Regions from separate parts of the Pseudomonas sp. SDO55104_S430 genome, predicted to be linked through region 2. Evidence: predicted binding sites of a transcription regulator. Region 2 holds the regulator's gene; each other region holds the start of a gene.
The links. The regulator FliA, encoded in region 2, starts transcription of late flagellar genes. The targets are predictions, from matches to a motif close to CTAAAGTTTNNNNNNNNNNNGCCGNTAA.
Positions count from the first base shown of each region.

Region 1 (3,276 bases), on a different contig from region 2:
CGCCCGTGGGGCCTGCTGACCCTCGACGCCCTCGATCCGGAGCAATTCGAACCGATCGAACTGGACGCCCTGGAAGCCTTCGCCAGCCTCGCCGCCGCCACGGTCAACGCCGCCGAGCGCATCGAGCGTCTGAACAATCGCGTCGAGGACGAACACCAGCGCGCCGAGGTCTACCGCCAGGCCAGCGGCCAGCAGAACCGTGAAATGATCGGCCAGAGCAAGGCGCACAAGCGTCTGGTGGAAGAAATCAATCTGGTGGGCGGCAGCGATCTGACGGTGCTGATCACCGGGGAAACCGGGGTCGGCAAGGAACTGGTGGCCCAAGCCATCCACGCCGCCTCGCCCCGGGCGGACAAGCCGATCATCAGCCTCAACTGCGCCGCTTTGCCCGACACCCTGGTGGAAAGCGAATTGTTCGGTCACGTGCGCGGCGCCTTCACCGGCGCGCTGAACGACCGGCGCGGCAAGTTCGAACTGGCCAACGGCGGCACGCTGTTTCTCGATGAGGTGGGCGAGTTGTCGCTGACAGTGCAGGCCAAGTTGTTGCGGGTGCTGCAAAGCGGACAGTTGCAGCGCCTGGGTTCGGACAAGGAGCACCAGGTCGATGTGCGATTGATCGCCGCGACCAACCGTGATCTGGCCGAAGAAGTGCGCAGCGGCCGCTATCGTGCTGACTTTTATCATCGTCTCAGTGTTTACCCGCTGATGGTGCCGGCCCTGCGTGATCGTGGTCGCGATGTGCTGCTGCTCAGCGGCTATTTCCTGGAACAGAACCGCTCGCGCATGGGCCTCAACAGCCTGCGTCTGAACAACGACGCCCAGGCGGCGCTGTTGGCGTATGACTGGCCGGGGAACGTGCGGGAGCTGGAACACCTGATCGGGCGAAGTGCGTTGAAGGCGCTGGGTAATTGCAAGGAGCGGCCGAAGATTCTGAGCTTGAGCGCAGCGGATCTGGATTTGCCCAATGGCGGGATGGAGGTGGCTGCCGAGCAGCCGGCCGCAGCCGCGATTGCCCTGGTGACCGGGGATTTGCGCGAGGCTACCGAGAACTATCAGCGTCAGTTGATCGGTGCTTGCCTGGAGCGGCATCACAACAATTGGGCGAGCGCGGCGCGGGAACTGGGGTTGGATCGGGCGAATCTCGGGCGGATGGCGAAGCGATTGGGGATGAAGTGATTTCCCTGTAGCAGCTGCCGAAGGCTGCGTCCGAGGACGCAGTCCTCGCCTCTGTTTACCTGATGTACCGTGTGCACAGGATTTACGACTGCTTCGCAGCCGGACGCAGCCTTCGGCAGCTGCTACAGGGATGGCCTCCGGTCACACAACCGGGGAATATCGCTAAAGCCTGCCCCCATCAAGTCGATAACCCGGCATCGATAGCTGTTGGCGATCCTCACGGTCGTCCGTCACCTTTTTCCACAGAAGGTACTTATGTCCTCCACCAAAGGCCGCGCGGATTCACTTTCGCTTTTGCTGTTCACCTTGCGTAGCGGCAAGTTGATGGCGATCAACCTGCTCAAAGTCAGTGAAATCATCCCCTGCCCACCGCTGACCAAACTGCCGGAGTCGCACCCTCATGTAAAAGGCATCGCCACCTTGCGCGGAGCCTCGCTGTCGGTGATCGACCTCAGCCGCGCCATTGGCGAGCGTCCGCTGGAAGATCCCAACGGCGGCTGCCTGATTGTCACCGACGTCAGTCGCTCCAAGCAGGGCCTGCACGTACAGGCGGTGAGCAAGATCGTCCACTGCCTGACCACCGACATCCGCCCGCCGCCCTTCGGCTCCGGTGGTTCTCGTGCCTACATCACCGGCGTGGCCTCGGTCGACGGCACGCTGGTGCAGGTGCTGGATATCGAGAAAGTCATCCACGGCATCGCGCCGGTGGAGATCGACATGGCGCCGACCGAACTCACGATGGAAGATGCCGAAATACTGGGCACCGCTCGCATCCTCGTAGTCGACGATAGCCAGGTCGCCCTGCAGCAATCGGTACACACCCTGCGCAACCTCGGCCTGCAATGCCATACCGCGCGCAGCGCCAGGGAAGCCATCGAGTGCCTGCTGGACCTGCAAGGCACCGCCCAGCAGATCAACCTGATCGTCTCCGACATCGAAATGTCCGAGATGGACGGCTACGCCTTCACCCGCACCCTGCGCGAGACGCCGGACTTCGCCCACCTCTACGTGTTGCTGCACACCTCGCTGGACAGCGCGATGAACAGCGAAAAGGCTCGGATGGCCGGGGCCAACGCGGTGCTGACCAAGTTCTCTTCGCCGGAACTGACCCAGTGCCTGATCACCGCGGCCAAGGCCGTGGCCGCCCAAGGGCATTGAGTCTTGGCCGGGGCCTATTGCTGGCTGATGCGGCGCGACCTCACCGAGGACGTGCCCGGCGTCGACTGGCCAACCGACATTCGATTGACCCATTACCGCCCCGAACTCGCCGCCGATGTGCATCAGTTGATGGCGCTGGGTTATCTGGACGGCGGTGGACGCGTGCCTGCGCTGGAGGTTTGGCAGCAGCGGTTTGAAAGCGATCCCGAATACGATCCCACGCTGTGTTTTGTCGCGCAGGATGACGGGGGTGTGGTCGCCGTTTGCCAGTGCTGGACCAGTGCCTACATCAAGGATCTGGTGGTGCATCCGCGGACTCGGCGACAGGGGCTGGGGCGTGGGTTGCTGCTGCACGCGTTCGGTGAATTCCGACAGCGGCGTGAGGGGTTTGTGGATTTGAAGGTGCTGGAAGACAACCTGCGGGCGCGTCGGTTGTATGAAAGCGTCGGGATGTGTGAGGTGCGTCGGGAATTGGTTCCGGACTGATTCACCGCCCAAATGCCCCTCGCCACAAATATGAGTTCACAACTCTAGCTCCTGCGCAGGGTGCACCGCACTTTTGCCGACCGGCATACTCCAACCTTGGCCATGACCTTCCAAGGATGCTGATCGATGAAAGCTGTCACCCTGACTTTGCTCTGCCTCACCGCCCTCGCCACCCAGGCCCAGGCCTCCAGCCCCGACGCCTGGGCTGCCTATGACAAAACTGTGCTCGCCAGTTGCACCAAGGCCAGCGGCCTGAAGAACGCGAAGCCGGTCGGCAACGCGGCGCAGTTCGATGATCGCGTCGGCTACACCGCCGTTCTGCTGCAGGGCCAGTACCCGCAAAAGCACATGAAAGGCGCCCAGGGCACCGAGCTGTGCCTTTACAACAAGCAGAGCAAAACCGCCTACGTGACCGAGTGGGACTCCATCCGCCCGACCGCCAAGGCCCAGTGAGTG
Region 1 covers NZ_JBSVXG010000296.1:893-4,168, reverse strand. The annotation lists gene norR (nitric oxide reductase transcriptional regulator NorR) at 1-1,176, shown strand, start outside; gene ACW9JE_RS27935 (chemotaxis protein CheW) at 1,432-2,334, shown strand; gene ACW9JE_RS27930 (GNAT family N-acetyltransferase) at 2,362-2,820, shown strand; gene ACW9JE_RS27925 (hypothetical protein) at 2,947-3,273, shown strand.
Region 1: the regulator FliA is predicted to act here: its motif matches at 1,339-1,366, upstream of ACW9JE_RS27935 (chemotaxis protein CheW).

Region 2 (3,276 bases):
CTGGATCCACTGCTGCGCAAGCGCGTGGTGCTGATCGACACCGCAGGCCTTCAGGCCAGCGATCCAGCGCTGCGCATGCAGCTTGAAAGCCTGGCCGGACGCGGCATTCGGTCGAAAAATTATCTGGTTCTGGCAACCACCAGCCAGAAGCAGGTTCTAACGGCTGCCTACCACAGTTACAAGCGCTGCGGGCTGGCGGGCTGCATCCTGACTAAACTGGATGAAACCGCCAGTCTGGGCGAGGTGTTGAGCCTTGCCATCAGCCATGAATTGCCGGTGGCCTACCTGACCGATGGCCCGCGGATTCCGGATGATTTGCATCTGCCGCGCCGTCATCAACTGGTCAGTCGCGCCGTCAGCGTGCAAATGCAGGAAGAGCCCAGCGAAGAAGCCATGGCCGACATGTTCGCTGATATCTACCACAGCCCGACCAAGCAGGTAGGCTGAGGTAAAAATGAATAGTTTTTGTACCTACATCGATGGTCTGCCACGCATTGTTCCGGTTGTGAACGCGCAGCCAGTAATGTGGCCTCCGTCTATGCAAGACAAGGTAAAGAAATAACATGGGCAGCATGCATCCCGTACAGGTGATCGCGGTGACCGGCGGCAAAGGTGGCGTCGGGAAAACTAACGTGTCAGTGAACTTGTCCCTGGCTTTGGCAGAGCTTGGCCGTCGTGTCATGTTGCTCGACGCCGACCTGGGGCTGGCGAACGTCGACGTTCTGCTGGGCCTGACCCCCAAACGTACCCTGGCCGACGTGATCGAAGGCCGCTGCGAGCTGCGCGACGTCCTGTTGCAGGGGCCTGGCGGCATCCGCATCGTTCCGGCTGCGTCCGGGACCCAGAGCATGGTCCATCTGAGCCCGGCCCAACACGCCGGCCTGATCCAGGCTTTCAGCGACATCGGCGACAACCTCGATGTGCTGGTGATCGACACCGCTGCGGGTATCGGTGACTCGGTAGTCAGTTTTGTGCGCGCCGCACAGGAAGTGTTGCTGGTGGTCTGCGACGAGCCGACCTCCATCACCGACGCCTACGCCCTGATCAAGCTGCTTAACCGCGACTACGGCATGAACCGTTTCCGCGTGCTGGCCAACATGGCCCAGAGCCCGCAGGAAGGGCGCAACCTGTTCGCCAAGCTGACCAAGGTGACCGACCGTTTCCTCGACGTCGCCCTGCAATACGTCGGCGCCGTGCCGTACGACGAAAGCGTGCGCAAGGCCGTGCAGAAGCAGCGCGCGGTCTACGAAGCTTTCCCGCGTTCCAAGTGTTCGCTGGCGTTCAAGGCCATCGCGCAGAAGGTCGATACCTGGCCGCTGCCTGCGAACCCACGTGGCCATCTGGAGTTTTTCGTCGAGCGCCTCGTGCAACAAACGGCAGGACCCGTGCTATGACAGCCAGCGGCTACAACCTTTACAAAAAGTCGGCGCGTGACGCGCAGTACGAGCTGATCGAGCGTTACGCGCCACTGGTCAAACGCATTGCCTACCACTTGCTGGCGCGTTTGCCGGCCAGTGTGCAGGTCGAAGACCTGATCCAGGCCGGCATGATCGGCCTGCTTGAAGTTTCGACCAAATACGACGCCAGCAAGGGCGCGAGTTTCGAAACCTACGCCGGCATCCGCATCCGCGGGGCCATGCTCGACGAGGTACGCAAAGGGGACTGGGCACCACGTTCGGTCCATCGCAATACCCGGATGGTCAGCGATGCCATTCGCGCGATTGAAGCTAAAACCGGACGTGACGCTAAAGATCACGAGGTTGCTGCCGAACTCCAGTTGAGTCTCGATGATTACTACGCAATTCTGAACGACACCCTGGGTAGCCGTTTATTCAGTTTCGACGACCTGTTGCAGGACGGCGAACACGAAGGGCTGCACGAGGATGGCGCCAGTGCTCATCTCGAGCCGTCACGCGATCTGGAAGATGAACGCTTCCAGGCGGCGCTGGCGGATGCGATTGCCAATTTGCCGGAGCGTGAGCGACTGGTGTTGGCGCTGTACTACGACGAAGAGTTGAATCTCAAGGAAATCGGAGAAGTCCTGGGAGTCAGCGAGTCTCGGGTCAGCCAGTTACACAGCCAGTGCGCGGCCCGTTTGCGGGGGCGTTTAGGAGAGTGGCGAGCGCGCTGAAGGCAGTGTGGGGGCACTGCGAGTTGGCTGGTGGGGTGATGAACCTCGCCGGTCTCGATCCGTTGTATCCCCGACAGTCATCGAGTGTTTGCCAGATTGATTGAAATGGCGCGTCCAGGTGCTGGGCGCGTTTAAGTCTGCTTGGAGGTCGAATTGGACAAGAACATGAAAATCCTCATCGTTGATGACTTCTCAACGATGCGGCGGATCATTAAAAACCTGTTGCGTGACCTTGGGTTCACCAACACGGTCGAGGCCGACGATGGCACTACCGCCATTCCGGTCCTCAACAGCGGGAGCATCGACTTTCTGGTGACTGACTGGAACATGCCCGGCATGACCGGTATCGATCTGCTGCGCCACGTGCGCGCCGATGAAAAACTCAAGCACCTGCCGGTACTGATGGTGACTGCCGAAGCCAAGCGCGAGCAGATCATCGAAGCCGCCCAGGCCGGCGTTAACGGCTATGTCGTCAAACCCTTCACCGCTCAGGCGCTGAAAGAAAAAATCGAGAAGATTTTCGAACGCATCGGTTGATCGGCGTCACGGGGAAGCTATGGGACATAACGAATCTTCGCAGGGCGATTTTGAATCGACCCTGAAAAAACACGCCGTCGAACTGGTCGCGAGCCTTGAAAAAGGCCGATTCGGCGATGCTGTGCAATTGATCCATGAGCTCAATCAGACCCGTGACCGCGGCCTGTATCAGGAAGTGGGCAAGCTCACCCGCGAGCTGCACAGCGCGATCGTCAATTTCCAGATCGACCCGCACATGCCGCAGGCCGAGGAAGTGTCGCAGATCACCGACGCCACCGAGCGTCTGGGGTATGTGGTCAAGCTGACCGAAGCCGCGGCCAATCGCACCATGGACCTTGTTGAAAACGCCACGCCCGTGGTCAACCGCCTGAGCGAAGAGGCCCAGGTGCTGAGCACGGACTGGGGACGTTTCATGCGCCGCGAAGTCGGGGCTGAAGAGTTCCGCGAGCTGGCGCGGCGCGTCGACGCTTTCCTGGCGCGCAGCAGCGAAGACGGCCGCACGGTGTCGAGCAATCTCAACGACATTCTGCTGGCTCAGGATTACCAGGACCTCACGGGCCAGGTGATCAAACGTGTGACTCAACTGGTCACCGAAGTAGAAAGCAACC
Region 2 covers NZ_JBSVXG010000104.1:3,201-6,476, forward strand. The annotation lists gene flhF (flagellar biosynthesis protein FlhF) at 1-447, shown strand, start outside; gene fleN (flagellar synthesis regulator FleN) at 564-1,394, shown strand; gene fliA (RNA polymerase sigma factor FliA) at 1,391-2,131, shown strand; gene ACW9JE_RS18205 (chemotaxis response regulator CheY) at 2,297-2,668, shown strand; gene ACW9JE_RS18210 (protein phosphatase CheZ) at 2,688-3,276, shown strand, end outside.

Region 3 (3,276 bases), on a different contig from region 2:
CGAACAGCGCTTCGAGCGCCGCTTGCGGCGGCATCAGCCCCGGCGCAGGCGCCTGGCCGAGCTGGGTGCGTTTCGGGTCGACAAAACGCGCGCCAGGAATGTGCCCTTCGGTGTAGCGGGCGCTGCTGGTCAGGTCGACCAGAATCAACTCGCGGGCCTCGAGGCGAGGGAGCAAGTCGCTCGGCTCGATGACCAGCGGCAAGCCAGAGAAGTCAGACATGTGAGGTCTCCAGGGCACAAAAAAACGGGGATTGTAACGCAGGCTTATTTGCCGCGCTGACTAAAGCTGTGCAGTGCCTTCTCGATGCACTGCGCGGTTTTGCCAAAGGCTTGTACGGTGATCTCGGAAAACGGCCCGCCACCCTGATCGGCGACGACGATCATGATCACCCGGCCATTGTTGACCAGTGATCGAATCAGCAAATGTTCACCGCCGAACTGCGCCCGCAGGCTGTTGGGCAGGCGAGCGGAAAATTGCGCGTTGTTGTCCGGTGTGATCCGCACCTGCGCCTGTTGCGCCAGCAAACGTTGCAGCACGTTGCTCTGGCTGACCACGAAATTCAGGCCGGCAGCTTCTTTTGGCAGTCCGGCCGTCTGGTGGACCCGCAGGTTGGCGTGGGTGCGGTCGGCCATCAGGATCATCACCCGGCGCATGCCGCAGGCAATCAAGGCATCGCGGGCCGAGGTGGTCAGGTGCATGGCATTGGTGAAGCGGCTCGGCTCGACCAGCAGTTCGGCGCATTGGCTGCGCCACTTGGCCAGGTCTTCGGCGGTAGGCGCCGGGGCCGGCAGCAGGCCGGCATGCACACGGTTCGTGCCCCACGGCCAGAGCAGCGCAACGGCGGGGTGCCACAGGTCGGGCATGGCGTGGTGACGCGCACTGTTGGCCGCCTGTTGGTGCAACTGCTGTTGCACCTCGTCCATCGAAATTTGCAGATAAAGGCTGGTCAGGTACTGCCAGCGCTGGCTGTGCGGGCTGTCCCAGGCCTGTTGCGCCGAGAGCGCCAGACCGTTGGCCAGCAGCACCGTGTTGGCCGGCTGATTGAGCCAGGTGCGCAGGGTCGGGTCGTCGTCGAGACGATTCTGCTGGCGCAGCGGGTGTTCGCTGTCGCGGGCGATGCGCAGCACTTTCACCAGTTCCCGCTGCTCGCTCAGCAGCAGCTTGTAACCCTGCTGGACCCAGATCGGCAGGCGCCAGAGGTCCACCATCGCCAGGCCGATTTTCAGCAGACGCACGCCAAACAATTGCTTCTCGACTTTGCGTGCCGACTCGCCCTTATGGATGACCCGCAGCTCCCACTCTTCGAGCAACTGTGGATGGGTCAGCGCCAGTGGCCACAATGGCGAAAGAAACAGCAGGCTGCCCCAGTGGATGTCCTGCCACAGCCGCGCCAGGCGACTGGCGAAAAAGCCGTTGGCCTGCTGCGTGGCGTGCTGGCTGATCATCTGCAGTTGGCGCAGGGCCTTGGGGATTTCGTGCTGGGGGATGGCGGGCAGGCGCTCGAGCAGCTCCTCGGTGCGCTTGAGACCAAGGCGACTGATCGCGACTTCGAGGTTTTCCGCAGGCTCGCTCAAGCTGCCGTGGTTGTGCCGGTTGGCTTCGCGAAAAATGCTCAGTGCCAGGGCAGGACTGTCCTGCATCAGTTCGGCAATGTTGCGCAACGAGCTGCGACTGTCGCGGATCGCCCGGCAGACACGGTCGTGACTGGCCTGGGGAATCGGTAGTCGCACGCCATCCAGAAGCTTGACCCAGCCTTCGAGGGTTGTCGGTTTTTGAGTCGCAGCGTTGGTTTCGTTAGCCATGTCTGGAGGCGATCATCGTCAGCATTCCCGGGGCCCGGAGTGGGTCAAATTGGCTTTTCGCCTGAACTGCCTTTAGTCTGGCGCAGTTTTGCCGATAAGTAGAAGAAGAGATTTATTAACTTCCGAATATGACCTTGAACCCGACTCAGTAAGTGCTCCCCAACCTATGGCTAAAATAATCGGCATCATCGTCGTATTCGCGAGCGTGCTCGGCGGATACGTGCTCTCCCACGGTAAAATCGCCGCCCTGATCCAACCCTTCGAGGTCATGATCATCGGTGGTGCGGCCCTCGGCGCGTTCCTGCAGGCCAACCCTGGTTATATGACCATGCACGTGCTCAAGAAGTCCCTGAGCATGTTCGGTTCGCGTTTCAGTCACGCCTTCTATCTTGAAGTGCTGGGCCTGATCTACGAGATCCTCAACAAGAGTCGTCGCGAAGGCATGATGGCCATCGAGGGCGATATCGAAGACGCCGCCGCGAGCCCGATCTTCGCCAAGTACCCTTCGGTCCTGAAAGACGAGCGCATGACTGCTTTCGTCTGCGATTACCTGCGCATCATGTCCTCCGGCAACATGGCGCCCCATGAGCTCGAAGGCCTGTTCGACATGGAGCTCTACAGCCTCAAGGAAGATCTCGAGCACCCGTCTCACGCGGTGAACGGTATCGCTGACGGTATGCCCGGCTTCGGTATCGTCGCGGCAGTATTGGGTATCGTGGTGACCATGGCCTCCCTGGGCGAGGGCGACCAGGCGTCCATCGGCCTGCACGTAGGTGCGGCGCTGGTAGGTACCTTCTTCGGTATTCTCGCCGCTTACGGCTTCTTCGGTCCGCTGGCCCACTCCCTGGCCCACGACGCCAAGGAAGAACTGAACGTCTACGAAGCCATCAAGGCTTCGCTGGTAGCCTCGGCTTCGGGCATGCCGCCATCGCTGGCCGTGGAGTTCGGGCGCAAGGTTCTGTACCCGGCGCACCGTCCTAGCTTCGCGGAGCTGGAACAAGCGGTTCGCGGTCGCTAAGTCATGGAAAATAACCAGCCGATTATCGTCAAGCGCGTCAAGCGCATCGCCGGCGGGCATCACGGGGGCGCCTGGAAAATCGCCTTCGCCGACTTCGCCACGGCGATGATGGCGTTCTTCCTGGTGTTGTGGCTGCTGTCCACCGCAACGCCGGAGCAGAAGATCGCCATCGCCGGTTACTTCAAAGACCCGATCGGCTTCTCCGAAAGCGGTACGCCCTACATCATCGATCTGGGCGGTACGCCGACCCTGGCGCCGGAAAACACCCTTAACCCCGAGGTGAAGTCCCAACCGCAGCCGGACAAGGTCACGGTCGACGCCGAGCAGGTCGAAGGCATGGCCGAGATGGTAGAGAAGGAGCGTCTCGAACTGTTGCTGCAGGAATTGCAGAACAAGGTCGAAGAGAACCCGCAGCTGCAGAAGTTCAAAGACCAGATCATGTTCGAGATCACCCC
Region 3 covers NZ_JBSVXG010000135.1:12,185-15,460, forward strand. The annotation lists gene rhdA (thiosulfate sulfurtransferase) at 1-220, opposite strand, end outside; gene ACW9JE_RS20870 (HDOD domain-containing protein) at 265-1,803, opposite strand; gene motA (flagellar motor stator protein MotA) at 1,970-2,821, shown strand; gene motB (flagellar motor protein MotB) at 2,825-3,276, shown strand, end outside.
Region 3: the regulator FliA is predicted to act here: its motif matches at 1,874-1,901, upstream of motA (flagellar motor stator protein MotA).